DNA from 3 places in the Rhizobium binae genome. Region 3 is predicted to be linked to each of the others. Evidence: predicted binding sites of a transcription regulator. Region 3 holds the regulator's gene; each other region holds the start of a gene.
What was found. The regulator PhoB, encoded in region 3, activates phosphate uptake and scavenging genes when phosphate is short. The targets are predictions, from matches to a motif close to TGTCATNNANCTGTCAT.

Region 1: a site for PhoB is predicted at 5,778-5,794, ahead of J2J99_RS16470 (DUF1045 domain-containing protein). Genes of this name have one in related genera too.
Region 2: a site for PhoB is predicted at 7,069-7,085, ahead of ppk2 (polyphosphate kinase 2). Genes of this name have one in related genera too.

Annotation. Positions count from the first base shown of each region.
Region 1 is NZ_CP071604.1:3,343,738-3,353,556, forward strand. It holds gene J2J99_RS16435 (flotillin family protein) at 1-1,470, shown strand, start outside; gene J2J99_RS16440 (metallophosphoesterase family protein) at 1,498-2,238, opposite strand; gene uraH (hydroxyisourate hydrolase) at 2,239-2,595, opposite strand; gene J2J99_RS16450 (ureidoglycolate lyase) at 2,592-3,092, opposite strand; gene J2J99_RS16455 (HepT-like ribonuclease domain-containing protein) at 3,098-3,460, opposite strand; gene uraD (2-oxo-4-hydroxy-4-carboxy-5-ureidoimidazoline decarboxylase) at 3,457-3,957, opposite strand; gene puuE (allantoinase PuuE) at 3,957-4,880, opposite strand; gene J2J99_RS16470 (DUF1045 domain-containing protein) at 4,994-5,701, opposite strand; gene J2J99_RS16475 (NAD(P)/FAD-dependent oxidoreductase) at 5,817-6,995, opposite strand; gene mnmC2 (tRNA (5-methylaminomethyl-2-thiouridine)(34)-methyltransferase MnmC2) at 6,994-7,722, shown strand; gene J2J99_RS16485 (response regulator) at 7,749-9,819, opposite strand, start outside.
Region 2 is NZ_CP071606.1:472,126-481,944, reverse strand. It holds gene J2J99_RS26840 (hypothetical protein) at 160-348, opposite strand; gene rapA2 (calcium-binding lectin RapA2) at 515-1,231, opposite strand; gene rpsU (30S ribosomal protein S21) at 1,848-2,081, shown strand; gene J2J99_RS26825 (hypothetical protein) at 2,105-2,299, shown strand; gene J2J99_RS34770 (molybdopterin-dependent oxidoreductase) at 2,369-2,806, shown strand; gene J2J99_RS26815 (hypothetical protein) at 2,851-3,387, opposite strand; gene J2J99_RS26810 (universal stress protein) at 3,551-3,988, opposite strand; gene J2J99_RS26805 (LysR family transcriptional regulator) at 4,110-5,021, opposite strand; gene J2J99_RS26800 (aldo/keto reductase family oxidoreductase) at 5,119-5,994, shown strand; gene ppk2 (polyphosphate kinase 2) at 6,113-7,027, opposite strand; gene J2J99_RS26790 (GMC oxidoreductase) at 7,136-8,788, opposite strand; gene J2J99_RS26785 (ABC transporter ATP-binding protein) at 8,873-9,819, opposite strand, start outside.
Region 3 is NZ_CP071604.1:558,776-568,594, reverse strand. It holds gene J2J99_RS02760 (2'-deoxycytidine 5'-triphosphate deaminase) at 47-1,141, opposite strand; SAM riboswitch at 1,214-1,292, shown strand; gene J2J99_RS02755 (O-succinylhomoserine sulfhydrylase) at 1,336-2,520, shown strand; gene apaG (Co2+/Mg2+ efflux protein ApaG) at 2,733-3,125, shown strand; gene J2J99_RS02745 (Hsp33 family molecular chaperone) at 3,503-4,495, opposite strand; gene argF (ornithine carbamoyltransferase) at 4,583-5,497, opposite strand; gene J2J99_RS02735 (aspartate aminotransferase family protein) at 5,534-6,733, opposite strand; gene J2J99_RS02730 (GcrA family cell cycle regulator) at 7,159-7,692, shown strand; gene J2J99_RS02725 (hypothetical protein) at 7,866-8,123, shown strand; gene phoB (phosphate regulon transcriptional regulator PhoB) at 8,221-8,904, opposite strand; gene phoU (phosphate signaling complex protein PhoU) at 9,040-9,753, opposite strand; gene pstB (phosphate ABC transporter ATP-binding protein PstB) at 9,798-9,819, opposite strand, start outside.

The DNA.
Region 1 (9,819 bases), 1.7 Mb from region 3:
GACCGCATGCGCGTCGATATCGGCGCCGAATTTTATGTGCGCGTGAAACCCGACGCCTCCTCGATCGCGCTTGCCGCCCAGACGCTCGGCAGCCGCACCAACGACGCCGAGGCGCTGCGCATCCTGATCGAGGCGAAATTCGTCGACGGCCTTCGCTCGGTCGCGGCCACCATGAACCTAGACGCGTTGCAGGAGCAGCGCATGGATTTCGTCAAGGCGGTGCAGGAAGCCGTCGGCGCCGATCTGCAGTCTAACGGTCTCGAGCTCGAATCCGTGTCGCTGACGCGCCTCGACCAGACCGATATCAAGCATTTCAACGCCAACAACTTCTTCGATGCACAGGGTCTGGCGGCACTGACGCGCATCACCGAGAGCCGCAAGAAAGAGCGCAACGAGATCGTCCGCGACACCGAAGTCGCCATTGCTCAGAAGGATCTCGAGGCTCGCCAGCAGTCGCTTGCCATCGAGCGGACGAAACGCGAAGCTGAACTCAGCCAGGAGCGCGACATCGCCAACAAATCCGCGGCGACGCGCGCAGAAACCGCCCAGCAGGAGCAGGCGGCAAAACGGGCCGAGGAAGAGGCCCGCATCGCCTCCGAGCAGGCGATCGCCGAACGCGAGGCGGCCGCCAAGCAGGCCCGCGAAAGCGCGAACATCGATGCGGCGCGCGCCGTCCAGCAGCGTGATACCGAAGCCAAGCGCGACCTTCAGATCGTCGCTCAGGAAAGCGCCATCGCCGTCGCCAACAAGAGCCGCGAAGAGTCGGAGGCGAAGGCGGCCGCCGAAACGGCTCGCGCTACCGCGATCGCCGCAGAGGAAAAGGTCGGCACCGCCAAGGCGATCGAGATCGCCGAACGCGAGAAGCAGATCGCAGTCATCGACGCGCGCAAGAAAGCCGAAACCGAAGCGACTGCCGTGACCGTCGGCGCCGAGGCCGAGAAGCAGGCTGCGATCGACCAGGCGGAAGCCATCAAGACGCTCGCGACCGCCGAAGCGGACGCGGCGATCATCAAGGCCAAAGGCATTCTCGAAACCGGCCGGGCTCAAGCTGAAAGCGAGGCCCTGCTCAACGAGGCGCGCAACAAGCTCAGCCAGACCATCATCGAGTTCGAAATCACCCGCGAGCGCATCCGCATCATTCCCGAAGCGCTTGCCGAGGCGGTCAAGCCGATCGAAAAGATTTCCGACATTAGGATCTTCGACACTGGCGGCATGCTCGGCCGCGGCGGCGCGAACGGCGACAACGGCATTGGCATGGGCGACGGGCTGGCCGGCCAGCTGCTCGCCTACCAGGCCAACAAGCCGATTCTCGACAAGCTGCTGAAGGAGGCCGGCTTCGAAGGCGATAATGCGATCTCATCCCTGCTTGGCAATCTTGATGGCGCCAAGCCGGCGGCCCCACCCGTCGTTCCGGCTGCGCCCGCCGCACCGCCGCAGGCGGTTATCGCCGCTGCACCCCCGAAGGAATAATCTCCTGACGCGCGCAAACGCGGCCGGCTACCGCAGCCAGCCGGTCGCCAGCGCACTCGCCCAGTCGGGTCGGCGGTTTTCCGCCGCCAGTCTCGACATCGCAAGATTGTCATAGGCGACGTTCCGGAATTGCCACGTCCATCCCGCGGGTGTCTTTTCCAGAATAGCATAGCCGGCCAGCGGATGGCCGGCTTCGACCTTGTGGTAACAGGGCAGCGTGTCGTCATAGGCAGGGCAGCCGACGCTGCCGGGATTGACGATCAACCGGCCGTCGGAGAGGCGAACAGCGCGCGGGAGATGACTGTGGCCGCAAAGGATCAGCGGCAGGTCGATACCCTCCGCCAGCGCCTCGATTTCTTCGATCGGCTTCGGAAAAACAATGCCTTCCGGCGAGACGGACTCCAGCCAGTAGAGATCGTCGTCTTTCGGCCTTGCGTGGCAGAGATAGGCCTCGCCGCGATAGACGGCATCGACTGGCAGGCTGCGCAGCCAGTCGAAATGGGATGGCGACAATTGCTGATAGGCGGCGGCATCCGAGGCATGCATGCAGGCCGGATCCTGCTCGATCAGATAGCGGTCGTGATTGCCGCGCACCGAAGTCAGGCCGAGCGGCATCAGCAGGTCCGCCGTCCGGCCGGCCTCCAGCGGCCCGCTAAAGATATCGCCGAGATTGACGATCTCCTCGACGCCTCGGGTGCGAATGTCGGCCAGCACCGCCTCGAGCGCAAGATGGTTGCCGTGTATATCGGCGATCGCGGCAAATCTCATCTAGCTACCCCGATAGGTGGAGTAACCATAGGGTGAGATCAGCAGCGGCACATGGTAATGCGCCGTCACGTCGGCAATGCCGAAACGGATCGGTACTAGATCGAGGAAAGCCGGATGCGGCAGCGGCGTGCCGCAGGCTCTGAGATAATCGCCGGCGTGGAAAACCAGTTCATAGGTTCCCACGCGAAAACTTTCCCCGGCGAGGATCGGGCCGCCGTCGACCCGGCCGTCGGCATTGGTCTCGACTGTCTTCAGATGCCTACGGATCTCGCCCTCGAGCTGGAAAAGATCGATCCTGAGGCCTGCTGCCGGCTTGCCGAGGGCGGTGTCGAGAACATGCGTGGTCAGTCCGGTCATGGGGCTGGCTCTTTGATGACAAAGGGGGTTTCGAAGAAGAATTCCTCCAGATTGTTGCCCGGTCCGTCGCGATCGACGACCAGGAAATCGGAGGCTTGGCCAAGCGCCATCAGCGGATGATGCCAGACGTTGCGGCGGTAATTCACCCCCTGGTCCCCGCGCGCCAGAAACACCTGCGGCCGGCCGGGACGCCCGTCCTCGTCCTCGGAGACGACGACGAGGAAGGGCCGGCCGGAAACCGGCGAGAAGCTCTGACTGCCGAAAGGATGACGCTCCATCATATCGACATTATAGGGGAAGCTGCGCGGCTGGCCGCGAAAGAGATTGATGATGACGCGCGCGCCCTCACCCGCCGCCTCGGCTGCCGCCAGTGCGTGAAAGCGTTCGGTCGTGCCGCCATTGATCAGCCGCAGCGAAGCTGGATCGGCTTCGATCACCTCGCCGAAAGGGGCGAAGGCCGATCTGGTCAATGGACGGATATCGAGAAATTCGGGCAACGGCTTCACTCGCCTTCTGCATGCCAGTGACGAATGGCATCGATCTCGACAAGAAGTTCCGGCAGCGTGCGATAGGTTGCCTCCCAGATCACGGAGGGATCGAGGGTGAAGACGTCTTCGAGGATCCGGTTGCCCGTGCCGCAGATTTTCGTCCACGGCAAAGTCGGATGCTCGGTGGCAAATTCCGGATGGGTCACGAGCAATCGGGATGCCGCCGCGCCGATGGTGAAATGGCAGAAGGCAACCGCCTTGAAAGTGAGATTATCCTCGGCGAAGGCCGCCTCATCCATACCGCCGACAAAATACAGCGCTTCGGCCGCCGCCTTCTGCATTTCATCGAGGTATTCGATAGCACGCGGCTCGCTCATTCACCCTCCGGCAACATCGATGTCAGGCGCAGCAGTGCGATCCGTTCGACCTGCGCCGTTGCGGTCGCGAATTCTTCATCCGGCCCATTGCCGATCCGGATCTCGAAGGCCGAAAGGATGTCGTCCTTGCCGAGCCCTTTGACGGCGATGATGAACGGAAAGCCGAATTTTTCGACATAGGCCGCATTGAGTTCGCTGAAGCGGGCATGCTCGGCGGGGCTCAACCGGTCGAGACCAGCACCCGACTGCTCCTTGCGGCTGTCCTCGGTCAATTCTCCTGCTATCGCCAGGCGCCCGGCGAGATCCGGATGGGCGCGGAGCACGCCAAGACGCTCTTGCCTGCTTGCCGCGCGGAAGACGGCGGCAAGCGCAGCATGCACGCCCGATGCCGTCAGCGGCCCCATCACGCTGCCGTTGTCATAGGCACGCTCGGCGATGAACGGTGAATGTTCGAAGACGCCGCCGAACCGGGAAACGAAATCGTCGCGCGACAGCATCAGAGCGCGTCCGGCTGATGGTGCTTGTGCCAATGTTCGGCAATCTCGATGCGACGCGGAATCCAGACCTTGTCGTGCTTCAGCACATATTCGATGAAGCGTTTGAGCGCCGCCGCCCGGCCTGGACGCCCGACGAGACGGCAATGCAGGCCGACCGACATCATCTTAGGGCTGCCCGCCTTGCCTTCCTCGTAAAGCGTGTCGAAAGCATCCTTCAGATAGGTGAAGAACTGATCGCCGGCATTGAAGCCCTGCGGCGTGGCAAACCGCATGTCGTTGGTTTCGAGCGTATAGGGAATGATCAGGAAGGGCTTCCCGTCGACGCCCTTCACCCAGTAAGGCAGGTCGTCGGCATAGGAATCGGAAGAATAGAGGAAACCGCCCTCCTCCTGCACCAGCCGCAGTGTATTGTCGGAGGGCTTGCCCTGATACATGCCGTAGGGCCGCTCGCCGGTCAGTTCGGTGTGCAGGCGCACGGCTTCGAGAATATGCTTGCGCTCGAGATCCTCGGGGAAATCCTTGTATTCGAGCCAGCGGTAGCCATGGCTGGCAATCTCCCAGCCCGCCTCCTTCATCGCCGCGACGGCCTCGGGGTTTCGGGCCATCGCCAGCGTCACGCCGTAGACGGTCGCCTGCACCTTGAGATTGGTGAACATCCGCCAGAGCCGCCAGAAGCCGGCGCGCGAGCCATATTCGTAGATCGATTCCATGTTGAGATTGCGCTGCCCCGGCCAGGCGGCTGCGCCGACGATCTCCGACAGCAGGTTTTCGGACCCGGGATCGCCGTCGAGGATCGAGCTTTCGCCACCCTCCTCGTAATTGATGACGAATTGCACGGCAACGCGTGCCGCGCCCGGCCATTTCGGATCGGGCGTCTTACGCCCGTAGCCGACGAGATTGCGCGGATAAGTCTCGGATACCATCAAATCACCTTCTGAAAAGACGGGGAACGGTATCATCCGCAGCCGGAATGTCGAGACGGAAACTGCGCGGCTGAATTTATCGCCTCTACACAATTACTTAGCTTGACGCGTGGTCAAGCGATCCTGCGCGCGCTGACCTTACCCATGGGATGCAGCGAGTGGACGCGGAAGGGACCACCGGTGCCCTCTTCGATCATCAAAGCGACGTTCGAAACCATCACCGGCTCCTTGAGGACGGGCGCGAAGATCGTCCGCAGCGCCGATTCAATACGGGGCATGTCGATCGCGTTGATGGAGCCTGTCACCGGCATATGGAAGCGGAACTCGTCCATGACATAAGGATTGCCCCAACGATGCAGATTGGCGAATTGGGCCGCCGACAATCCATCCGGGTCGCTGCGCTCTATGTCGGCCTCGCTGAGCGGCGCGCGGTAGCGATCGAACTCCTGGACGATTGCCGAAGCGAGATACTCGATCTGCTCACAAGGAGCGCTCGGCATCAGGCTATAGAAGCTGCCGAGCCGGGCTATTTCGAGACGTGAAATCTGGAACGGAGCGAGTGTCCCGGCAAAACGCATGAGATCGCGCAGGAGTTGCGATTCGGACATATCGCCCGACAGATGGAAAGGCGCCTTTAGAACGCCGTGGAAACCATAGCGCCGCGGCACGGCGGTATGGAAGGCGATCTCGTGAATGCCGAGGCCGCGGACGGCCGGAGGCTCAAGCATATCGCCCGAAAATACGTTTCGTCCAAGCCAATTGGCGGCCACAAGCGACAGCGGATCGCTCGCCGGAGGCGTGAAGCAAATGGCATAGCGCATGCAATTTCCTCCATCAAGGATAGGGAGCGCCGATGATCTCCGGTGCTATCGATGCGCAAGCAGATAGGTGATTTGCATGACAGAATAACGAAACGAAGCTGTATCGAATTCACGTTTAACGTGAAGCCACAGCGATATGGCTTGAAATCGCAAAGCTTTCCGGTAGCAATAATTCGCAATCTGTATCGCCTGCGATGCAAACCGCCGCTTCCGCCAGCCGGTGCGCCAAGCCGAAGCTGACCTTGAATCCGCCGGTCAATGCGACGAGCCGCGGATGGCCGGGATGACGGCCGATCATCGGATCGCGATCGATCGCCTTCGGCCGAAGCCCGGCCCAGCGTTCGACAACCGGCGCGTTGCGAAGCGCTGGCGCAATGCCGCGCGCCATCTCGATCAGCCCGTCGAGCTGAGCGTCGGTCGAGGCGGGGTCATCGAAACGGTTCTCGCTGGTGCTGCCGATCGCCGCATATCCGCCCTCATGCGCGACAATGTAGAGCCCGTCGAGGAAGATCGTCGGCAAGGCCGGGTCGATATCGGCTTTCAGCAGCGCCGCCTGTCCCTTGACCGGCTGGCCGAGCGGCTGTTTCAGCCCTGGTGTCAGCGCATCGAGCAACGGGAAAGACTGGTGGCCGGCAGCCAGCATGCAGTGATCGAAAACCACGCTTTCGCCGCCGATCGCAGCCGTGCCGCGATCGGGATCGAGAGAGGCAACCGTTGCATGTTCGACGATGCGCACATGTTTTGCCCGCCGCAGGAAAGCGACGAGCGCCGCGATCAGCATGCGGGGTGCGACGCGCGCGGCAAGCGTATCGTGCACGAAGCCGCTCTCGCCCGCAGAGTCCTCGACCCAGCCGCTAACCGGCGGACTGTCGAGCACATGCCAATGAAAGCGGTGTGCGCCGGCCCGCCAATGGCGCTCGGCGTCCTCGGAATGGCCCTGTGCTATCTTGTTAAGATGCGGCTTCGGCAGCGGGATCAATCGTCCCGAGCGGCGGTAGCCGGCCAAGAGCCCGGTCTCTGCTTCCAGCGCAGCGATCTCGGCTTCGAGCGACACCAGCGAATCGAACTGGAACTGCTTCTTCTCGGACCACCGGTCCGGCATATGCGGCATCAGCGCGCCGAGCAGGCCGCCGCTCGCGCATCCACCCAATCTGCCGGCGTCGGCAATGACCGTGCCGATGCCGCGACGCTCGGCATGGACGGCCGCCCAAAGACCCATGATGCCGCCGCCGACGATCAGCAATTCGCAGGATGATTGACCTGAGACCGGCTGAGGACTATCGGCTTTTCCCATGACAGACGTGAACCCTGATCAGATTGGCGCGGGCGCGTCGCAGCCGCTCGAATGGCGCGACGGCGATATGCCTTATTCCACAGCCTTTGGCGATCATTTTTATTGTCAGACCGATGGCCGGCTGGAATGCGGTCACGTCTTCCTCGCCGGCAACGGCCTGCCCGAGCGTTGGAGCGGGCGGCAGACGTTCGTCATCGGCGAACTCGGCTTCGGCACCGGCCTGAACTTCGCCGAGACCTGGCGGCGATGGAAGCAGCACCGCGCCGCCGGCCAGCAGCTGCATTTCATCTCCTTCGAACTCCACCCGATGCGCGGCGAAGACATCGGCCGGGCGCTCTCGCACTGGCCAGAGATCGATGCCGAGCGCGAAGCGCTGACAGTGGCCTGGCCGCAAACGCCAGATGGCATCGTCTCGCTCGACCTCGACGACCAGACGCGGCTCAGCGTCGTCTGCGGCCGGGCGCTTGACGGCGTCACCGCGGCAAAACCCGGCTTCGACGCCTGGTATCTCGATGGCTTCGCCCCGTCGCGCAACGGCGACATGTGGTCGGAAGAACTGATGCGTGAGGTCAACAAAAGGACCGCCGCCGGCGGCACCTTCGCCACCTATGCCGCGGCCGGCTTCGTACGCCGCAATCTCATAGCGGCAGGCTTTGCCGTGGAACGCCGCAAGGGTTTCGCCGGCAAGCGCGAGATGCTCTGCGGCGTCAAGGCGCCTGCCGGCTAAAGCTTATCGGCATTCGTCGCTGGAGATCAGTAGCTCGTACGTTCCGCCTGCCGGTCGTCCTTGCCGAGCCATTGCCGGATCTTCTCTTCCAGTAGCTCGGGGCTGATCGGCTTCGACATATAGTCGTCCATGCCGGCGTCGAGGCAGAGCTCCCGGTCGCTTTCCAGCGCATGGGCGGTGACGCCAATGATCGGCACCCGATGGCCCTGCCCCTTTTCCCGTTCGCGGATCATCCGGGTCGCCTCATGGCCGTTCATGACGGGCATCGAGACATCCATCATGATGATGCGTGGCGTGTGGCTCTCCCAGGCGGAAACAGCCTGCTGCCCGTTATTGACAACAAGGAAGGAAAGCCCCGTCGACTGCAGGATATGGGTGAAGACGATCTGGTTGACCTCGTTGTCTTCGGCGACAAGCACGTCGACGAATTCAGCCGCCCGCTTCTGCGGTGCTGGCACAGGGGCCGGCGCCAGCATGGCCGTTTCGGTCTGCAGGCGGGTGATTTCGGCCCGCGAAGCCTGCTTCACGCGCCGGGCGCGAACCACCTCGACAACGGTGTTGCGCAGCACGTTGGCGCGCGCCGGCTTCATCAGATGCGCCTGGCCGTTCAGCGCCGCGAACTCCTTTTCCGTGCCCGAGATGTCCATTGAGGTCAGGAAGATGATCGGCAGCTCGACGAAGCGGGGATCGGCGCGCAGCCGGCGGGCGACATCGGCGCCGTTCATGTCGGGCATGTGATAGTCGAGTATGACGGCATCGACGGTGACGCCGAGATCGGCCGCCGCTTCCAGGATCGCAAGGCCGGTGCCGCCGCCCTCGGCGGCTACGCCGTCGAAGCCCCAGAGCGAAAGCTGCTCGGTGAGGATGCGCCTGTTCACCTCATTGTCATCGACGACGAGCATGCGCGCGCCCTGCACGTTGATCGGCAGCGGCTTCGGCTCCAGGCGGGCAGCCGCCACTGCAAAGGGCAGATTGACGGTGAAGACCGAGCCCTTGCCCCATTGGCTCTCGACTTTCATATATCCGCCGAAGAGGTCGACGAGCCCGGCCGTGATCGCCAGTCCGAGGCCTGTTCCCTCATGCCGCCGGGTCGAGGAAGCATCGACCTGCGAGAACTTGTCGAACACCGACTCCAGCTTTTCCTCAGGGATACCGATACCCGTATCCTCGATACGGACGCTCGCCATGATCTCACCGCCGGCGCCGGTCTCGAAGCCGACATCGACGAAGACATGGCCACGCTCGGTGAACTTGACCGCGTTGCCGACGAGATTGGTGACGATCTGGCGGAAACGGCCGGCATCGCCGATCACGGCGGCGGGCAGGTCGGGTGCGGCCCGCACCAGAAGCTCGATGTTCTTCTCGGCGGCATGCGAGGAGAGAAGGGTCGCCACATCCTCCACCGCTTCAGTGATATCGAAAGCCGCTTTGCGCAGCTTCATCTGCCCGGCATCGATCTTCGAGAAGTCGAGAATATCGTTGATGATCGTCAGCAGCGCGTTGCCCGATTTGACGATAATATCGATGAAGGTTTTCTGGCGCGTGTCGAGATTGGTCTTCGCCAGCAGCTCCGCCATGCCGAGCACGCCGTTCATCGGCGTGCGGATCTCATGGCTCATATTGGCGAGGAATTCGGACTTGGCGCGGTCGGCCGCTTCGGCGCGCGACAGCAGCTCACGCAATTCCTCCTCGCGGCTCTTGAGCTCGGTGACATCGGTAAACAGCGCCACCCAATGCTGTCCCGTGCTGACCGTCGCGTCCATATTCACCCAGCGCTCGCCGCCGACATGGAAGACGGTGGATATCGGCTGCCTCGCCGCGATACTGGCGCGCCACTCCTGCAGGATCTCGTCCGCCGCATCATGGAAATCGCCGCGCGCCGCGCAGAACTCGAACATGTCGAGCCAGCCTTGTCCGGCCTCGATATAATGCGGCGGGATCTGCAGGATATCGGCCATCGCCTCGTTGGACATCTTGATGATGCCGTCCTGAACGATGGCAAGTCCCTGCGACATGGCGTGCGTGGCATCGCGCATCATTTCACCGACCCGCTCCAGCGCGGCGCGGGTCTCGTGAATTTCCTTTTCCCGCTCGCGC
Region 2 (9,819 bases), on a different replicon from region 3:
TTCAGGAAATTGCAGCAAAGCGCCGCGCGTCTTGTTCAGACGCGCGGGGGAGACTGCGACCCTATAGACGCCCGCGAACGCAGGGGCAGAGCCTAACCTCGGGCATAGGTCGGAGCCGTTTTTCTCGCGCAGAGAGGAGCGAAGGAAGTACAGAGGATATTATCTGAATCGCTGAGCACGTCTGGCATTGTGAAGCAGTTCGCAGGCGGTGGCGAACGGCCCGAAAAGTCTGAGCAGCAGCGCTTGTTCCTCGGCATCGATATGGTGACGAGCGCAAAACTCGGTGACGGACCAGACTTTTGTCAGATCGTCCGTTTCGATTTGTCTGGGTTCGATGTGTTCGGTCAACGGCGTGTCCTCCGAACATCAAGACTACGCTCGTGAGGATTTTATAAGAACTAGCTAAAAAGGATTACGAGCAACTATATCCGAAAGTACGCATCAAGAACGCCCATGCGAAAACGCCCGCCGGTTGCGCGGCGGGCGTCTTGTCTCACAAATCTATTGCTTCGGATCAAACACTGACGCCGTCGGGATGAGCGTCCGTGCCGAGGATGTTGAGCGTTACCTTGGCAGTGTCCGTATGGCCTTCGCCGTCGGAGATCTTGTAGTAGCGGAGGACCTCCGTGTAGGTCACGCCTGCATCCAGATCGGCCGTCAGGTCGTAGGTGAACGTGCCGTCCGACTTGACATGGAATGTGCCATACGTGCCGGCAACGTCGGTTACGGCGTCTGCAGCGGCATCCACCTTGGTGCTCAGGAACTGACGCAGGAACATCTTGCCGTTGTCGCCGGCAATGTCGTTGTCCAGAACGTTGCCGCCGATGGGCTGGCCTTCGGTGAAGTCGTAGGAGTCATCGACCGCGACCGGCTTGATCTGGGTCACGCCCTGGATGTTCAGGGTGAACAGACCGACGTCGGTGTGGCCGGCGCCGTCCGAGATCTTGTAGGAAACCTTTTCGACCAGCGTCTCGCCGTTGCTGAATCCGATCTTGGCAGCATCGCTCAGCACATAGGTGTAGCTGCCGTCGGCCTTGACGAAGAACGTGCCGTAGTCGCCCTGGATTTCAGTGATCTGACCGGCCTGCTTGGCGCCGACCGACTGCTGGTCGAAGGCGCGCAGGAACAGGTGGCCGTTATCGGAGGAATCGTTGGACAGAAGATTTCCGGAAATTACGTCAGTTTCTTGAAAAGTTGCACTATCGTCAGTTGCGTGAACCGCGGATACCATTAGTTTCTCCTAAAATTGTTTATCAGTCGGGCCATTTTGACCGTAGCGAGCGAGTTCTTTAACAACTTGTTAATACTGCAAGTCAATGGGGTATTTAACGCAAGGTTAACATTCATCCATAACGTGCATTGACGCTTTTGAAGCGACCAATACGTTATCTGATTCAATCAAAATTGACGCAATTTCGACCAATTTACACCCGGTTAACTTGAAAGAACCTTCCTCATGACTATGTTGCGGCAGCGTTCTTCTGATGCCGCCTCTAAGCCGGCTGCACACCATTGCAATCCTGACACCGGCACCTACCTTAAGGGCCGCAGCCGACGGACACTCAAGCGGTGAAGCGAATGAACGCAACATGATCCGCGGCATGCCGCCATCCGGGCGGCCCACGGGCAATCCAACCGGGCAAGCTGATTCCGCCGACAGCCGAGGATGTCTTTGAACCACGAAATATTGCGGCTGCGGTTGCGGTCGTTGATCGGCCGGCGCAAGGGTCGCGATGCTGTCCCAAATGCTGGAGCTTGAAAGGCATTTCCCTTTTTGCCGCCATGAACGCAGGCCGAATAACGCGGCTGACGGAGATCGGCCCATCATCCAAACAAGGAGAATGCGAATGCAGGTACTTGTCAGAGACAACAACGTCGATCAAGCCCTGAGGGCTTTGAAAAAGAAAATGCAGCGCGAAGGGCTGTTCCGCGAAATGAAGGAACGGCGTGCCTATGAGAAGCCGTCCGAACGCCGCGTCAGAGAAAAAGCCCAGGCGATCAGCCGGCAACGCAAGGCGGCACGCAAGAAGATGCAGCGCGAAGGGCTGCTGACCGGGCGCAAGCAGACGGCAGCGCGTTAATAGCTTTCCCGAAAGGATAGACAATGGACGAATTGAATAGTCTTGCCGTTTCAGAAGAACGCCTCGAGGATTGCCGTGATGTGGTCGAGCCGGATCTGCAGGACCTGATCCAGCGTGCGCTGACATCGGGCTTTTCGCGGGAGGAAATCCTCATAGCCGTCAGTGAACTGGTCGCAGAAGACTTCGCAATGGTCATGGAAACTCCAAGCGTGCATTGAGAAACGAATGGTGACGGCGCAGGAGGATCTCTTCGGTGCGGCCGACGACCGCTTTCCGGAGGGGTTGCGATATTCCTCGGATGTCGCTCCCCTGGATCTGCAACGCTCCGTCCTCGAAGCGATACCCGCCCTGCCGTTCAAAGCCTTCGAAGGCGGGTCATCTCCGACGCCGCCATCGAGGTCGCTTTCAACGGCGCCGATGGGTCCATCTACGACAAGACCCCTGATTTTCAGAGGAGCATGCCGGCCTGGAAGGCGAGCGATGAGGACTCGCTCGTCGCCCACGAAATGAACGGCGAGGCCTTGCCGCACTGGAACGGTTTTCCCGTGAGGCTGGACCGGGTGATGCGCCAGATCGAGGTGAAGGCGTCTTCCGCGCTCGCTCTTTCCACTCGTCGAACGCTTCACCACCCAGGAGGCGGCCCTCCCAGAGATGTTCCCCTCGCTGTAAAGTTAACAGCTGAAAAGACGGAAACGATCGCCGCGTCTGGTATCGCTTATGCATGAGCAATTTGCGCCCCCTCTTCATGCTTTGAGAAGAACCTTCAGTCTCATGCTGCAACGACGCTCACGTCCGCTTTGGCCAGCCGCTGATATAATCTGCGCCGAAGGGCGATGGACCACCAATCGTAAAGGAAGATCTCAAGCGGGCGCCAGTTGGCAACCCAGCCGAAAATAAGAAGGCTTTCACTTAGGACTCTTCCGAGCGTATCGGATCCAACTGCGTGGATGATCAGCGGACTGGCGGCGATGCTCAACGCCAAGATCGGAAGGCCAACAACAAGTTCACGTCGACCCTCCCGCAAGAGTTCGCGCAGTTCTCGACTTGCGTGAGCAACACGTACCGCAAAATTATGTTGTATTGCCTGACAGATCGCCGCCACCGACTCGCCCGCCGCCTCCTGGCTGGGCATCTGAACCACGATCTTCAGTTGAACACTGCCCGGCGCCTCTTGCGCCCATTCGACAATGAATCGCTCAGCGTCGGGGTCCAAGTCTCGTTCGCGGAAAGGCGTAGGATCAAGGGAGTTGAACAGGCGGGCTGCACAATCGACTTTCACAATAATGGTGTAGCTTTCACCTTCCATTCTACGCCTCAGCGCAGACACCAGGCCACCGCCGGTCCGATAAGCCATGCCTCAATGTCGGCGTTTGAAATTATACTTCAGCAGTTGTCCTGCTTCTTAAAATGAGCCTCGTCGTCCGCATGGCTGCTTGCCTGCCGTAACAGATTTCGGGATGGATGAGCATTCAGCGATAGACGAGGACAGGAACGCGGGAGTTCGCAAGGACTTTCATCGTCACGCTACCGAGCATGAACGCCTTGAAACCTTCTCGTCCATGGGACCCCATCGCGATCAGATCACAATTACTTTCCGCTGCCTTTCTGACGATAGATACGGAAGGATCGATGTCGATTTCACGGGTTGCATAGCAGACGACTTCTGCTTGCGCGGCGACGTTCCGAGCTTGCTCGAGGATTTCATCAGCCACCTGCCCAGCATAACGATCATATTCTTCGTGTGAGAACTCGAGCTGGTCGGGCGTCAGCGAAAGCACTTTAAACGGCTGCGTGACCGTCAAAACGGTTGCTTTCGCTCCAATCTCGCTCGCAAAACGTATCGACTTCTCGAGAGCGGCTGTCGATAAGGCCGATCCATCTGTGGGGATGAGCAAATGCTTGTACATCGATGCCTCCATTGATCTAAAGTATTTTCAGGCTTAGATCCGGTTTCTCATTGATTTGGGTCAAAGCGCATGGAACGGATCTGAAGGATCCCGACGCGCTTTAAGCTCCGGGCAATTTCGTTCAAGCCGGGTTAGCTGACGCCTTGACGAAATCGATGAAGGCGCGGAGCGGTGCGGGCACCAGTCGCCGCCCGGGATAATAGAGAAACGGCCCGGAAAAGCGCTGCCACCAGGGTTCGAGAATGGGCTCGAGAACGCCGCTGTCGAAATGCGGGCGCAGCCAGTCTTCGAATATGCTGATCACGCCCGTGCCCGCGATGGCGGCGTCGACAGACAGATCGGTCGCCCCGCCGACTTTGACGATCAATGGTCCTGATGGTTCGACCCGCACCACTTCGCCGTCCCGCTCATATTCCCAGGGCGTCGTCAGCGCACCGCTGTCAAAACGGCCCAACAGGCAGGCATGGTCGAGCAGTTCGCTCGGATGTTGCGGCCGGCCACGACGGTCGAGATAGGAGGGGGACGCGGCAGTGGCAAAGCGCTGCTGGCGCGGCCCGATCGGAATCGCGATCATATCCTGCTCCAGCCGCTCGTCATAACGGATGCCGGCATCGCATCCGGCAGCGAGCACGTCGACGAAGTTCTCTTCGGCGACGATCTCGAGGCGAATATCGGGATAGGCGGCGAGGAATGGCGGGACGATGGCTGGCAGCACCAGGCGCGCCGCGCTGACCGGCACATTAAGCCGCAGAGAACCAGCCGGACTGTCGCGAAATCGGTTGACCACATCGAGCGCAGCTTCCACCTCCGTCAACGCGGGGCCAAGCCGTTCCAGCAGGCCTTTGCCCGCCTCGGTCGGAACGACACTGCGCGTTGTCCGATTGAGCAGTCTGACCCCGAGCTCAGCCTCAAGGCGCCGCACCGCCTCGCTCAGGAAGGAGGCACTGCCGCCGCTGGCCCGCGCCGCCTCGCGAAAACCGCCGGCTCGCGCCACGGCGACAAAGGCATTGAGATCACTCAAATCTGCTTTCACTGTTCGCCACTCCGCACGGCCTGTACGGATTGTACCGGATTATCACACGCTCCGCCACGGCGTAGTCTTGGCTTCATCTCTTGAAAGGAGTGAGATCATGTCCATTATCGACCACGCCGGCAGCTTCAATCTCGGCGACTGCAACGTCAAGCGAGTTGGCTATGGCGCCATGCAACTGGCCGGGCCCGGCGTGTTCGGCCCGCCCAGGGATCATGGCGCCGCGCTTGCGGTGCTGCGCGAGGCGGTCGCAGGCGGTGTCAATCACATCGACACCAGCGATTTCTACGGTCCGCACGTCACCAATCAGATCATCCGTGAAGCCCTCCGACCCTATCGCGATGATCTCGTCATCGTCACCAAGATCGGCGCCAGACGCGGCACGGACGGCTCGTGGATTCCGGCTTTCTCGCGCGATGAGCTGACGCAGGCAGTGCACGACAATCTTCGTAACCTCGGCCTTGACGTGCTCGATGTCGTCAACCTCAGGATCATGTTCGACGTGTATGGCCCGGCCGAAGGGTCGATAGAAGCACCTCTGACGGTGCTTGCCGATCTCCAGCGGCAGGGTCTCGTCCGCCACGTCGGCTTGAGCAACGCCACCTCGCGCCAGGTCGCTGAAGGCCGCGGGATCACCGACATCGTCTGCGTGCAAAACCAGTATAACCTGGCACTTCGCGCCGACGATCCGCTCATCGACGATCTGGACCATGAGGGCACCGCCTATGTGCCGTTCTTCCCGCTTGGCGGATTCACGCCGCTGCAGTCTTCGACGCTCTCCGATGTCGCCGCACGCCTCGACGCTACGCCGATGCAGGTGGCGCTCGCCTGGCTGCTGCATCGCGCGCCGAATATTCTGCTGATCCCCGGTACTTCCTCCGTCGGCCATCTCAGGGAAAACCTCGCCGCCGCCCGCCTCGTGCTGCCCGATGAGGCCATCGAGGAATTGAACCGGATGGCCGATATCGCTGCCTGACGGCATGTGATAGCCGCAGACGGTCTGCCGCTACGCCACGCCGCGCGCGGCGTAGCCGGCGGACTGCGCATTATCGATGTGGCGCCAGCCGACCCGTCCGCCATGCCTTCAATAGCGCTCAATAGCGCTCCGGCACATACATATCCGGCGGAACGGGCGCTCTGTTGTAATCGGCGTGACGGATACGATCCGGCAGCTGAATCTCCGGCTTCGGCACATCCTCATAAGGAATCTGCTCGAGAAGATGGGCGATGCAGTTCAGCCGCGCCCGTTTCTTGTCGACGGCCTGCACCACCCACCAGGGCGCTTCCTTGGTGTGTGTGCGCGCCAGCATTTCTTCCTTGGCCTTGGTATATTCCTCCCAGTGTACACGGCTTTCCATGTCCATTGGCGAAAGCTTCCACTGCTTCAGCGGATCGTGGATGCGCATCTTGAAGCGGAATTCCTGTTCCTCGTCGGTGATCGAGAACCAGTATTTGATCAGCACGATGCCGGAACGGACGAGCATCCGTTCGAATTCGGGCACCGAGCGGAAGAACTCCTCGAGTTCGTCAGCGGTGCAGAACCCCATCACGCGCTCGACGCCGGCGCGGTTGTACCAGCTGCGGTCGAAGAGCACGATCTCGCCGGCGGTGGGAAGATGCGGAACATAACGCTGGAAATACCATTGATGGCGTTCCCGTTCGGTCGGAGCGGGCAGTGCCACGGTTCGGCAGACGCGCGGGTTGAGCCTTTGGGTCACGCGCTTGATCGCCCCGCCCTTGCCGGCCGAATCCCGGCCCTCGAAAAGCACTACCACCTTCAGCTTTTTGTGCTGGACCCAATCCTGCAGCCGCACGAGCTCGTGCTGCAGCCGGAAGAGTTCGCGGAAGTAGATCTTACGTTCGAGCGTCTGCTCGGCCGGTTCCGACATTCCCTCGGCTACCAGATCGTCCAGCCGATCCTCCTCCATCTGCATTTCCAGCTCCTCATCGAAGCTGTCGGCGATCTCGGCCTTTATCCGGTTGAGCTGATCCTGATGTGACTGCGACATGGCTTTTTCCTTCCTGCTTTTGTTGACAGGAGCATGTCAGTGCGAAGGTTATATGACGACCACTGATCGGGCTGAACGGTTACTCGCGCCTCTCGTTCCAAGCGGGCCTTAAAGTTGCCCGGCCCGGTACCGGTCGACCAGGTTTCGGCAGGCGCGGATCGTCAGGGCCATGACGGTGAGCGTCGTGCCGGCGATGCCGCTGCCGGGAAAAGCGCTGGCGTCGGTGACGACCAGGTTCGGCGCATCCCAGACCTGGTTATAAGGGTTGAGCACCGATGCTTCCGGGCTTTCACCCATGCGGGCACCGCCGGTTTCATGAATTGCCGCGCCAATGCACATGGTCTTGCGGAACCATGTGCGGAACATGAAGCGGCTGAAGGCGTCGGCATCGGGGAAGGCGCCCTTGCCCATCTCCTTGAGGCCGGTGGGCGAGCCGATGAATTCGAGTTCGCCGCCGACTTCCCGGATCATCGCAATCAGCGTCTCCTCCTGTCGGCGGAGCAGCGCCTGCTCATCCGCCTGCATGATGCAGCGGATATGCGGCACGGGAATGTTCCAGGCGTCCTTGCGCCTGACATCGAGGGTGATGCGATTGTTGGCATAGGGCAGCATGCGGCCGAAGCCGAAGAAGGCGAGACGCGCATCGGTGTCGCCAGAGACCGGCGCCCGGCCGACGCTGCCCTGGTAGTCGAAATCGCCGCGGGCGGCATCGCCCTCGCCGAAGCGGGGGATGAAGATCCCGCCCGACGGGTTGTAGAACGGGTCGGCCGGAGCGGATTCGTCTGGCGCCCAGCCCTTGGCCTTCGAAAAGGACCCGAAGGCGAGGCAGGGAAGCTGGTCCATGAAATAGCGGCCGAGGACGCCCGAGCTGTTGCCGAGCCCGTGAGGATGTCTTGGCGAAGCTGAATTCAAAAGCAGCCGCACGCTCTCGATCGGCGATGCGGAAAGAACTACCGTCGCCGCCCGGGGCGTCGATACTTCTCCCGTATTGCGGTCGATGATCTCCGCGCCGGTGGCGCGGCCGGTTTTCTGATCGATGGTGATGCGGCGAACGACGGCGTCGTAGCGGACCGTCAGCCGGCCGGTGGCCTTGGCTTCCCGGAGCGGCCGCGGCATGCGGTCGGCATCCGGCGCGATATAGCGCCAGGAAACGACGCGCCTCTCCGGCCAACGGCTTTCAACCGCCTTTTTGAAGATCTGTTCGGCGGGCGTCAGGCTTGCCGGTTTGGCATAGATGCCGTCCGGAAGGGTCGGCGCATCGTCCTTGTTGCCGTAGAGCCCGAGATAAGTCTCCACCTCGTCGTAGAACGGCGTGAGCTCATCATAGGAGACCGGCCAGTCCACGCCTTTTCCCGAGCGCGACCTAATCTTGAAATCGTCGTCGGTCCAGCGCAGCAGAACGCGGCCGAAACTGTGCAAACGCCCGCCGCCCTGGCGGCCGCGAATCCACAGGAAAGGCTCACCCTTCGGCGTCGTATAGGGGTTCTTGCGGTCATTGACGAAGAAGTGGCTGAAGCGCTCGGTAAAGAAGGCCGCGCGCGCCTGGATCGGCTGGCCCTTGATCGTGGCGCGGGCACGCTCCCAGATATTGATGCTGCTGGCGGGCGCCTTCTTGCGCGCGGGGTCGAAATCCCCCGGCCCGACGGCGGGACCGGCTTCGAGCAGCAGCACCGACAGCCCCTGAGCCGTCAGTTCTCTGACCGCGAAGGAACCCGCCGCGCCGGAGCCGATCACCAGCGCATCGTAGATGACCTCAGGCATGTCTTTCCAAATCCTGTCCTGGAGCGATTGCTCAAAACGGCGCGCAGCGCGCCGGCGATTGCGAGAAAACAAAGGGGCGGCGCATCACAGCCGCGATCCATCGGCACCGAAGAGCGACGCCCTGGCAATATCGAGCCCGGGAGCCACGGCGTCGCCCGGCTGCAGGGCCACGTCGCCCATCAGCCTGAGCGAGAGGCTTTGATCGGCCCAGTCGAACCAGACGACAGCATCGGATCCCATCGGCTCGACGACGGAAACGCGGCCGGGAATGGTGGGCAGGCTGCCTGCCGTCCCGTCGAGCACGAGATGCTCAGGGCGAAAGCCGAGTGTTGCCGCTCCTTCCGCCGCATTTGCTTGAAAGGAATAACCGGAGAGATCGACGGCAAGCCCCTTGCTCCGGAAGACCGGCGCGCTGTCGCCGCGCTCGATCCGACCTTCGACGAAGTTCATCGCCGGCGCGCCGATGAAACCGGCAACGAAGAGGTTGGCCGGCCGGCGATAGATCTCGGCCGGCGAGGCGAGCTGCTGGATGACGCCGTCGCGCATGATGGCGATGCGGTCGGCAAGGGTCAGGGCCTCGACCTGATCATGAGTCACATAGATCATGGTGTTGCCGAGGCGCTGATGCAGCTTCTTGATCTCGACGCGCAATTCGTTGCGCAGCTTGGCGTCGAGGTTCGACAGCGGTTCGTCGAAGAGGAAGACATCGACTTCGCGCACCAGCGCCCGGCCGATGGCGACACGCTGGCGCTGACCGCCGGAAAGTTCGGCCGGGCGCCTGTCGAGCAGTGTGTCGAGGTGAAGGAGAGCGGCCGTGCGAGTGACACGGGCCTCGATCTCGGCCTTCGGCAGACCGGCGACGCGAAGGCCAAAAGAGAGGTTCTTGCGAACCGACATGCGCGGGTAGAGCGCGTAGGACTGAAAGACCATGCCGATGCCGCGGTCTTTCGGCTCCTCCCAGCTGACGTTCTTGCCTGAGATCCAGATCTCGCCGGCAACGATGTCCTGCAGCCCGGCAATGGCATTCAGCA
Region 3 (9,819 bases):
ATGCGCTGAGATTTCCAACAGATGGGGGGCGCTGTCAAGTCGCGTTTCAGATGCGGAAGTGCTTCGAGAGTTTCAGGCCCTGGGCCTGGTAGTTGGAGCCGAGGCCGGAGCCGTAGAGGCTGGCGGGTTTTTCCTGCATGTGCTCATAGACGAGGCGGCCGACGATCTGGCCGTCTTCGAGGATGAAGGGCACTTCGTGGCTGCGCACTTCGAGCACTGCGCGGCTGCCACGGCCGCCGGCCGGGGCATGGCCGAAGCCCGGATCGAAGAAGCCGGCATAGTGGACGCGGAATTCGCCGACCAGCGGATCGAAAGGGGTCATCTCGGCGGCATAATCCGGCGGCACATGCACGGCCTCCCGCGAGACGAGGATATAGAACTCGTCAGGATCGAGGATCAGCTCGTTGCGGCCGCGGCTATAGAGCGGCTCCCAGAAATCGAAGATGTCGTGCTGGTCCTTCTCGTCGACATCGACGACGGCTGTGTGGTGCTTGCCGCGATAGCCGATCAGGCCGTCCTTGTCGCCGGTGAGATCGATCGACAGCGCGATGCCGCCGCCCGATACGTTCGGCTGCTTGCTGGCGACCAGCGTCTCGCTTTCATGCAGCTTCAACAGTTCCGGCTCGCCGAGCAGGGACTGACCGACGCGGAAGCGGATCTGCGACAGGCGCGAGCCGCGGCGCACGACGATCGGGAAGGTGCGCGGGCTGATTTCGAGATAGAGCGGGCCGGAATAGCCTGGCGGGATCTTGTCGAATTCCTGGGCATAATCGGTGATGACGCGGGTGAAGATATCGAGCCTGCCGGTCGAGCTCTTCGGATTGGCCGAGGCCGACATGTCGGCCGGCAGCGCCAGGCTCTCCATCAGCGGAACGATGTAGACGCAGCCGGTCTCGAGCACCGCGCCCTGGGACAGATCGATCACATGCAGGCTGAGGCGATCGAGCTTGTCGGCCACCAGGTGCGAAGGCCCCGGCATGAAACTGGCGCGCACACGAAAGGCCTTGCTTCCCAGGCGCAGGTCGAGACTTGCCGGCTGGATCTGGTCGCGGTCCAGCTCCCGCTCGGAGTTAAGACGCCCCGTTTCAAACAGCGCGGAGATCGCGCGGTCGGCCAGAATTCCAGTTTCGCGAGCCATCATGCCCCATCCATCTTTTGCGCCGACAAAACCAAATACGGGGAATTGACGCAAGCAGCTAAGAGCAGTATTGCAGAATTATCCCGTGGTGATTTGGCCGGTCGGCTTGCAGCCACGTTAAACAAGTGGCTAAAAAGACCGGGTTGTGAACCGGTCTGCTTTTGCGGCCGGTTTTTTTGTTATGTGAAGGTGATGGCATGAGCAAGACCTGGCGCCCAGCAACTCAACTCGTCCATGGCGGCACGCTGCGTTCGCAATATGGCGAAACGTCCGAGGCAATCTATCTCACGCAGGGCTTCGTCTATGAAACGTCGGAAGCGGCCGAAGCCCGCTTCAAGGGCGAGACGGACGGCTACATCTACGCCCGCTACGGCAGCCCGACCAATGACATGTTCGAAAAGCGCATGTGCATGCTCGAAGGTGCGGAAGACGCCCGCGCCACCGCTTCCGGCATGGCCGCCGTCAGCGCGGCGATCCTCTGCCAGGTCAAGGCGGGCGACCATATCGTTGCCGCGCGCGCCCTCTTCGGCTCCTGCCGCTGGGTGGTGGAAACGCTGGCGCCGAAATACGGCATCGAATGCACGCTGGTCGACGGCCGCGACCTGAAGAACTGGGAAGAGGCGATCCGGCCGAACACCAAGGTGTTCTTCCTGGAAAGCCCGACCAACCCGACGCTCGAGGTCGTCGATATCGCCGGTGTGGCCAAGCTCGCCAACCAGGTCGGCGCCAAGGTCGTGGTCGACAATGTCTTTGCCACGCCGCTCTTCCAGAAGCCGCTCGAACTCGGCGCCCATATCGTCGTCTATTCCGCCACCAAGCACATTGACGGCCAGGGCCGATGCCTCGGCGGCGTCGTGCTGGCCGACAAGGCCTGGATCGACGAGAACCTGCACGACTATTTCCGCCATACCGGTCCGGCCATGTCGCCGTTCAACGCCTGGACGCTCCTGAAGGGCATCGAGACGCTGCCGCTGCGCGTGCGTCAGCAGACGCAGAATGCCGCGAAGATCGCCGATTTCCTCGCCGATCAGGGCAAGGTTGCCAAGGTGATCTATCCCGGCCGCAAGGACCATCCGCAGGCCGATATCATCGCCAAGCAGATGACGGGCGGCTCGACCCTCGTCTGCTTCGAACTGAAGGGCGGCAAGGAAGCGGCCTTCGCGCTGCAGAATGCGCTTGATATCGTCAATATCTCCAACAATCTCGGCGACAGCAAGAGCCTGATCACCCATCCGGCGACGACGACGCACAAGAACCTGACGGACGAGGCGCGCGCCGAACTCGGCATCTCGCCGGGCACCGTTCGCCTTTCGGCCGGCATCGAAGATACGGAAGATCTGATCGAGGATTTCGCCAAGGCGCTTGCCAAGGTTTCGGCCTGATCGACAGCATCGGCGGCCGAGCCTCCGGGTTCGGCCGTACCGGCCGCGGGATCGGCGCCGGTGCGCCTAAGTAAAATTAGTATTGACAATTAGGCTTAACGATCGAAAACCATGCGATCACGGCTGTTTCATCGCCGATCAACGTTCCGTTTCTTGACGGATGGGGTCTTCTTATAAGATACGGGTAACATATCTTGACTAAGGTGCAAGGCATGTATCGCGCCCTCACAAGAGATATCGAAGTCGTCGTCGAACCATTCTATCTGGAGGAGCAATCCGATCCGGAAGACGATCGCTACGTCTGGGGTTACCGGATTGTCATCAGCAACAATTCCGGCGTCGCCGTTCGCCTTGTCAACCGCTACTGGAACATCACCGACCAGAACGGCGTCGTGGACGAGGTGACCGGCCCAGGCGTCGTCGGCGAACAGCCCCGGCTCAGCCCCGGCGATACCTACGAATATTCCTCCGGCTGCCCGCTCGACACGCCTTCCGGGCTGATGTTCGGCCATTACCAGATGGAAACGGACGAAGGCGAACTGTTCGACGTCGACATCCCCGCCTTCTCACTGGATTCACCGGGGCTGCTGCGCGTGCTCAATTGAGCGCACAGGTTCGCGGTCGCTTCGTCGGGGCGAACAGGATTGCCGTGCTTGCCGCGTGGGTCCTCGGGTCAAGCCCGAGGGCGACGGAGGGTGGGTAGCTTATCTCGCAAGTAGCGCAAGCGCACAGCGGTTTTGTTGGAACTGCCGTCTTTGATTGCCCAATCCCGTGCAAAACCCCTCGCCCGTTTTGCTGGAGTTCCCCCCAGACGTCTCGCTTCCTGCCGATCGCGCCCGCCACTCTCCGTCATACTCGGGCTTGACCCGAGTATCCATGCCGCAAGCACTCCGCGTGCCTGTGTTCGGCTGCGGTCGGATCGCCCCTGAGTACCAATTGGGACGCAGTACCCGCGGCCATGGATCCTCAGCGCCAACCGGGCCTATTCGGCCGGCTGAAGTTCGGTCGGCTCGAAGCGGTAGGTGGTCGAGCAGAATTCGCAGGTGACTGCGATTTCGCCGTTTTCCTGGCTTTCCTCGATCTCTTCGGCCGAAAAGCCCTTCAGCACGCCCTTGATCTTTTCGCGCGAACAGCTGCAACGGTCGAAGACGGCGCGCGGTTCGTAGACGCGCACACCGCGCTCGTGGAACAGCCGGAACAACAGCCGTTCGGTGCCGACAAGCGGGTCGGTCAGCTCGTCGGCATCGATGGTCTCGACCAGCGAGCGGGCTTCGACCCAGGCGTCGTCCTCGCCATGCGGGCGCTCGCCATTGTCGCCGTCGCCGCCGTGGAGATCCGGGTGGCGCATGCGTTCGGGCGCCTCCGGCAGAAACTGGGCGACGAGGCCGCCAGCCCGCCAGCGATGGCGGGGCTTGCCGGCATCGTCGCGATCGAAGAGCTCGGCCGCGGCCAGGCGCACGCGCGTCGGGATCTGCTCCGACTGGCGGAAATAGACGCCGGCAATCTCCTCGAGCGAGGTTCCGTCAAGCGCGACAATGCCCTGATAGGGCTGCGTGAACTTGCCCTGGTCGATGGTGAAGGCGAGCACCCCCTTACCGAGCAGCTGTTCCGGCTCGGTTTCACCGGCTTCCACCGCCTTGGCAAGCAGTGCCTGATCAAAACGGGCATAGGCGCGGACATTTTCCGGCGTCGAGAAATCGGCGACGAGAAGATCGACCGGGCCATCGCCCTTGGTCTGCACCGTAAACTTGCCGTCGAATTTCAGCGAGGTGCCGAGCAGCACCGTCAGCACGACGACTTCGGCGAGCAGCCGGGCGACGGGGGTGGGATAATGATGGCGCTCGAGGATCGCATCGAGCATCGGGCCGAGCTGGACGGCGCGGCCGCGCACATCCAGACCCTCCACCTGGAAAGGGACGACATGGTCATCGCCGGCGAAATCGAACTGGCCGAGGGCGGCTGCAGCTTCTGCCATGGCTTTACTCCTAGTTTTCAAGCGATGAGCAAGGGTGCCCTTCGCTCGCGCGGCCGCGGGTTTTGACGCGCGGCGTCCGATTATGGTTCAGATCGCGCCCAGGCACCAAGCAAGAATCGACTTCTGCGCGTGAAGACGGTTTTCCGCTTCGTCGAAGACAACGGATTGCGGGCCGTCAATCACCTCATCCGTCACTTCCTCGCCGCGATGAGCAGGCAGGCAATGCATGAACAATGCATCGCTGCCGGCCTTGGCCATCAAGGCCGCATTGACCTGATAAGGCTGAAAGACGTTGTGTCCCCGGGCCCGATGCTCCTGATTCATGGAGACCCAGGTATCGGTCACCACGCAATCGACGCCTTCGACCGCACGGTCGGCATCATGGCAGAGCATGATTTCGGCGCCCTCATTGCGGGCCCAGTTCAGATAGTGATCCTTGGGCTCCGAACCAAGGGGTACGGCCATGTTCATGCGATAGCCGAAACGCGCAGCACCTTCGACCAGCGAATGCAGCACATTGTTGCCGTCACCGGTCCAGGCGATGGTCTTGCCCTTGATCGGGCCGCGATGCTCTTCGAAGGTCATGATGTCGGCCATGATCTGGCAGGGATGGGTATCATCCGTCAGCGCATTGATCACGGGTACGGTCGCATGTTCGGCAAGCTCCAGGAGCCTCGAATGCTCGGTGGTGCGGATCATGATCGCATCGACATATCGCGACAGCACCTTGGCAGTGTCGCCGATCGTCTCGGCGCGGCCGAGCTGCATTTCGGTGCCTGATAGAAACAGCGTTTCGCCGCCAAGCTGGCGCATGCCGACGTCGAAGGAGACGCGGGTGCGCGTCGACGGCTTTTCGAAGATCATCGCCAGCATCTTGCCGGCGAGCGGCTTGTCGCCCTGGCCGGCCTTGAAGGCCTGCTTGCGGGCCAACGCGTCGTTCATGATGGTTCTGAGGTCGGCAGATGTGACCGCCGAGAGATCGAGAAAATGTTTAGGAGCCATGTTCTTACCTGTCGTGCGCCCGCAGGCGCCAATCCTTCAAGCCGTTTTCTTGACCTTGGCGGCGCGGATGCTCTCGGCGGCGCGTTCGAGGCGGGCGAGACCCTCGCGGGCTTCTTCGGCGGTGACGACCAGCGGCGGAAGCAGGCGGATGACGTTGTCGCCGGCCGGCACGCCGAGGAGATGCGCGGCGCGGATCGCCTGCAGCAGTTCGGTCGAGGGAACGGCCGCCTTGACGCCGAGCAGCAGGCCCTCGCCTCTGATTTCTTCGATCACATCGGGATAACGGTCCTTCAGCGAGGCGAGCCCCTGGCGGAAGACCAACGCGACATCGCGCACCTGCTGGAGGAAGCCGTCGGCGAGAATGACATCGAGCACGGCGCTGCCGACGGCCATGGCCAGCGGATTGCCGCCATAGGTCGAACCATGGGTGCCGGCTTTCATGCCGGAGGCGGCCTCCGCGGTGGCAAGGCAGGCGCCGAGCGGGAAACCGCCGCCGATGCCCTTGGCGACAGCCATGATGTCGGGCGTGATGCCCGACCATTCATGAGCGAAGAGTTTGCCGGTGCGGCCGACGCCGGTCTGGACCTCGTCGAGGATCAGCAGCAGGCCGTTCTCGTCGCAGATCTGGCGCAGCGCCTTCATGAATTCGGGGGTGGCGGGACGTACGCCGCCCTCGCCCTGCACCGGCTCGATGAGAATTGCCGCCGTCGCATCGGTGACCGCGGCGCGGACCGCTTCGATATCGCCGAACGGCACCTGATCGAAACCCGGCGCCTTGGGGCCGAAGCCTTCGAGATATTTCTCCTGGCCGCCGGCGGCGATCGTCGCAAGCGTGCGCCCATGGAAGGCGCCTTCAAACGTGATGATGTGGAAGCGCTCGGGATGGCCCTTGGAAAACTGATAGCGGCGCGCCGTCTTGATCGCGCATTCGAGAGCCTCGGCACCGGAATTGGTGAAGAACACCTTGTCGGCGAAAGTGGCGTCCGTCAGGCGTTTGGCCAGGCGCTCCTGGCCGGGGATCTCATAGATGTTGGAGAGGTGCCAGACCTTGTCGGCCTGCTCCTTCAGGGCGGCGACCACATGCGGATTGCCGTGGCCGACCGACGTGACGGCGACGCCGGCGCCGAAATCGAGATAACGCTCGCCGCTTTCGGTGATCAGCCACACGCCCTCGCCTCGCTCGAACCGCAACGGGGCACGAGAATAGGTGTCATAAAGCGGCGCGGCTTCTGCCATGGCGCGGGTCTCCCGATCAGCGTTGTCAATCACCGGACTCCGGCTAAGAAAACCAGGCCCGAAAAATCAAAAATGCCGCCTTGCGGCGGCGACCAGCACTATTTCCTCTTCGCGCTGCAATGTCAACAAAACTGCGCCCTTAGCGCATGCAGCAAGCTTGTACAGCGGCATTTCCGGCCTTCAACAGGCATTATTGCAGAAATGACACGCACAGGCAGCAAGTTGGGGAAAACTCCGAATTCGATTCATCCGGATTCCCGCGACTCTTGTCACGGAGTCAGGCTCACACTAGGTTAAAGTTCAATTACTAGACTGCATGCGGCGGAACTAGTCACCAAAATTGATCAGGCGTTTCCTGTTTCGGAGGCTTCCGGGACAACGGTGAGGGATTCTGCCATCACCAACGCAGAAGGTGGAGACAGGGCATGAACTGGACAGACGAGCGGGTCGAGAAACTCAAGAAGCTGTGGTCCGAAGGGCTGAGCGCCAGCCAGATCGCGGCACAGCTTGGCGGCGTGAGCCGAAACGCCGTTATCGGCAAGGTGCACCGGCTGAGCCTGCCGGGCCGTGCCAAGGCCGGCGGCACGGCGACGGCGGCGCGCACGCCGAAGCGCCAGACATCGACGCCGCGCGCGCCGAGCTACGCCTCGCGGATCACCACCCGCACCGTGACCCGCCAGCAGGGCGCAACGATGCTGAAGGAGGAGATCGAGGTCGATGCGGTCGAGGACATGGAATATGTGCCGGCCGGCAACGTGGTCGTTCCGATTTCCCGCCGCCTCGGCCTGACCGAACTGACCGAACGCACCTGCAAATGGCCGGTCGGCGATCCGCTCAAGGACGATTTCCACTTCTGCGGCTGTGAATCTCCTGACAATTCGCCCTATTGCAGCTATCATCAGAAGCTCGCCTACCAGCCGATCAACGAACGCCGCCGGGCGGCGGCGCGGGTCAGCTGAGCGGCCACGCCATCGTCAGAATGCAGAAGACGGGCCGAGTGGCCCGTTTTTTATTGGTTGGAGTGGGAAGCTGTAGGTTTTTCCTCGACGCTGTGCGAATTCGGGCTGCGGCTTCTCTCGTGCTCTTCGCATGGATCCGAGGGTCAGGCCCCTGGGATGACAGAGGAGAGGTGGTGCCTAGACGCATAAGCCTCGCCGGCGCGATGAAGTTACGGCAGAAGCGCCGCTTCACAAGCTACGTCAGCGGTGCGTTTGGCGAGAACGCCAACCCACACTCCGTCATCCCAGGGCTTGACCCTGGGATCCACAACCAGGCACCCGGCTTCGATAATTTCCCTGCAGTTGAATGCCATCGCTCCTCCCGCAGCGCCAGCCGCATGGATCCCAGGGTCAAGCCCTGGGATGACGGAGGAGAGGTGGTGCCTGGATGACAGAGGTGAGCTGGTGCCCGCTCATACGCCGCGCCGGTGCGATGAAGGCCTGGGAAAGGCTGCACCGGCGGAACGCCAACCCCACACTCCCTCAGCCTCAGGCTTCCATCGAATAGCCGGCGCCGCGGACGGTGCGGATGACGTCCTGCATGTTGGAGAAGTTCAAGGCCTTGCGCAGGCGGCCGACATGGACGTCAACGGTGCGTTCGTCGACATAGATGTCGTGGCCCCAGACGCCGTCGAGCAGCTGCGAGCGGGAGAAGACGCGGCCCGGCGACGACATCAGGAATTCCAAGAGGCGGAATTCGGTCGGGCCGAGGCGAACTTCGCGGCTCTTGCGATGGACGCGATGGGTTTCGCGGTCGAGCTCTATATCGCCGCATTTCAGCACCGAGGACAGCACCTCCGGGCGGGCACGGCGCAGCATGGCCTTGACGCGGGCGACGAGTTCGGGGGTCGAGAACGGCTTGACGACGTAATCGTCGGCGCCGGTGGACAGCCCGCGGACCCGCTCGCTCTCCTCGCCGCGCGCCGTCAGCATGATGATCGGCAGCCGCTCGGTTTCCGGCCGCATGCGCAGGCGCCGGCAGAGCTCGATGCCGGAGACGCCGGGCAGCATCCAATCGAGGATCAGGAGATCGGGCGTGCGCTCCTGAAGCCTGATCTCGGCCTCGTCGCCGCGCAGGATGGTATCGACCTCGAAGCCTTCCGCTTCGAGATTATAGCGGAGAAGCACGCTGAGGGCCTCTTCGTCTTCAACAACTGCAACTCTCGGGATCATGCGTGTCCGTCTCCTCGCGCACGATCCTTAAACCGGGAATGATTTAAGCAAGGGATCCCGCGCAAAATCAGAAATTGGCTGCGACCGCTTTGCGCGCCCGGACGGGCGCGCACGCAATGGGCTGGTTCGGCACGGTTATTCCGTGGCGGCACCGACGGTGTTGGCGCTGTCGTCCTTCGGACGGTCGCCTTCCGGCTGGGCGCCGGTCGCCATGTAGTAGATCGTTTCGGCGATATTGGTCGCGTGGTCGCCGATGCGCTCGATGTTCTTGGCGCAGAACAGAAGATGCGTGCAGCTCGTGATGTTGCGCGGATCTTCCATCATATAGGTCAGGAGTTCGCGGAACAGCGACGTGTACATCGCGTCGATCTCGTTGTCGCGTTCGCGGATGGCATTCGCCTTGTCGGCGGCGCGCGTCGTATAGACGTCGAGCACTTCCTTGAGCTGGACAAGCGCCAGCTCGGACAGGTGCTCGAGACCGCGGGCGAGCTTGCGGGGAACGCCGGTGCTCTGCACGGCGATGACGCGCTTGGCGGTGTTCTTGCCGAGGTCGCCGACGCGTTCGAGATCGGCGGCGATGCGGATCGAACCCATGATTTCGCGCAGGTCCGAGGCCATCGGCTGGCGGCGGGCGATGGTGACGATCGCCTTGTCGCCGATCTCGCGCTCGGTGTGATCGAGGATCACATCGTCGGAAATGACCTTCTGCGCCAGCGCGGTATCACCGTTGACCAGCGCCCGGACGGATTCGGCGACCATCTGCTCGGCCAGGCCGCCCATCTCGGAAATCCGCCTGGACAGGAACTTCAGATCATCATCATAGGCAGAATAAATATGTGTCGATGCCATGGGGCTTTGTCCTCGAATAACGGGAAGGCTTCGGATAACCGCAATCAGCCGAAGCGACCCATGATG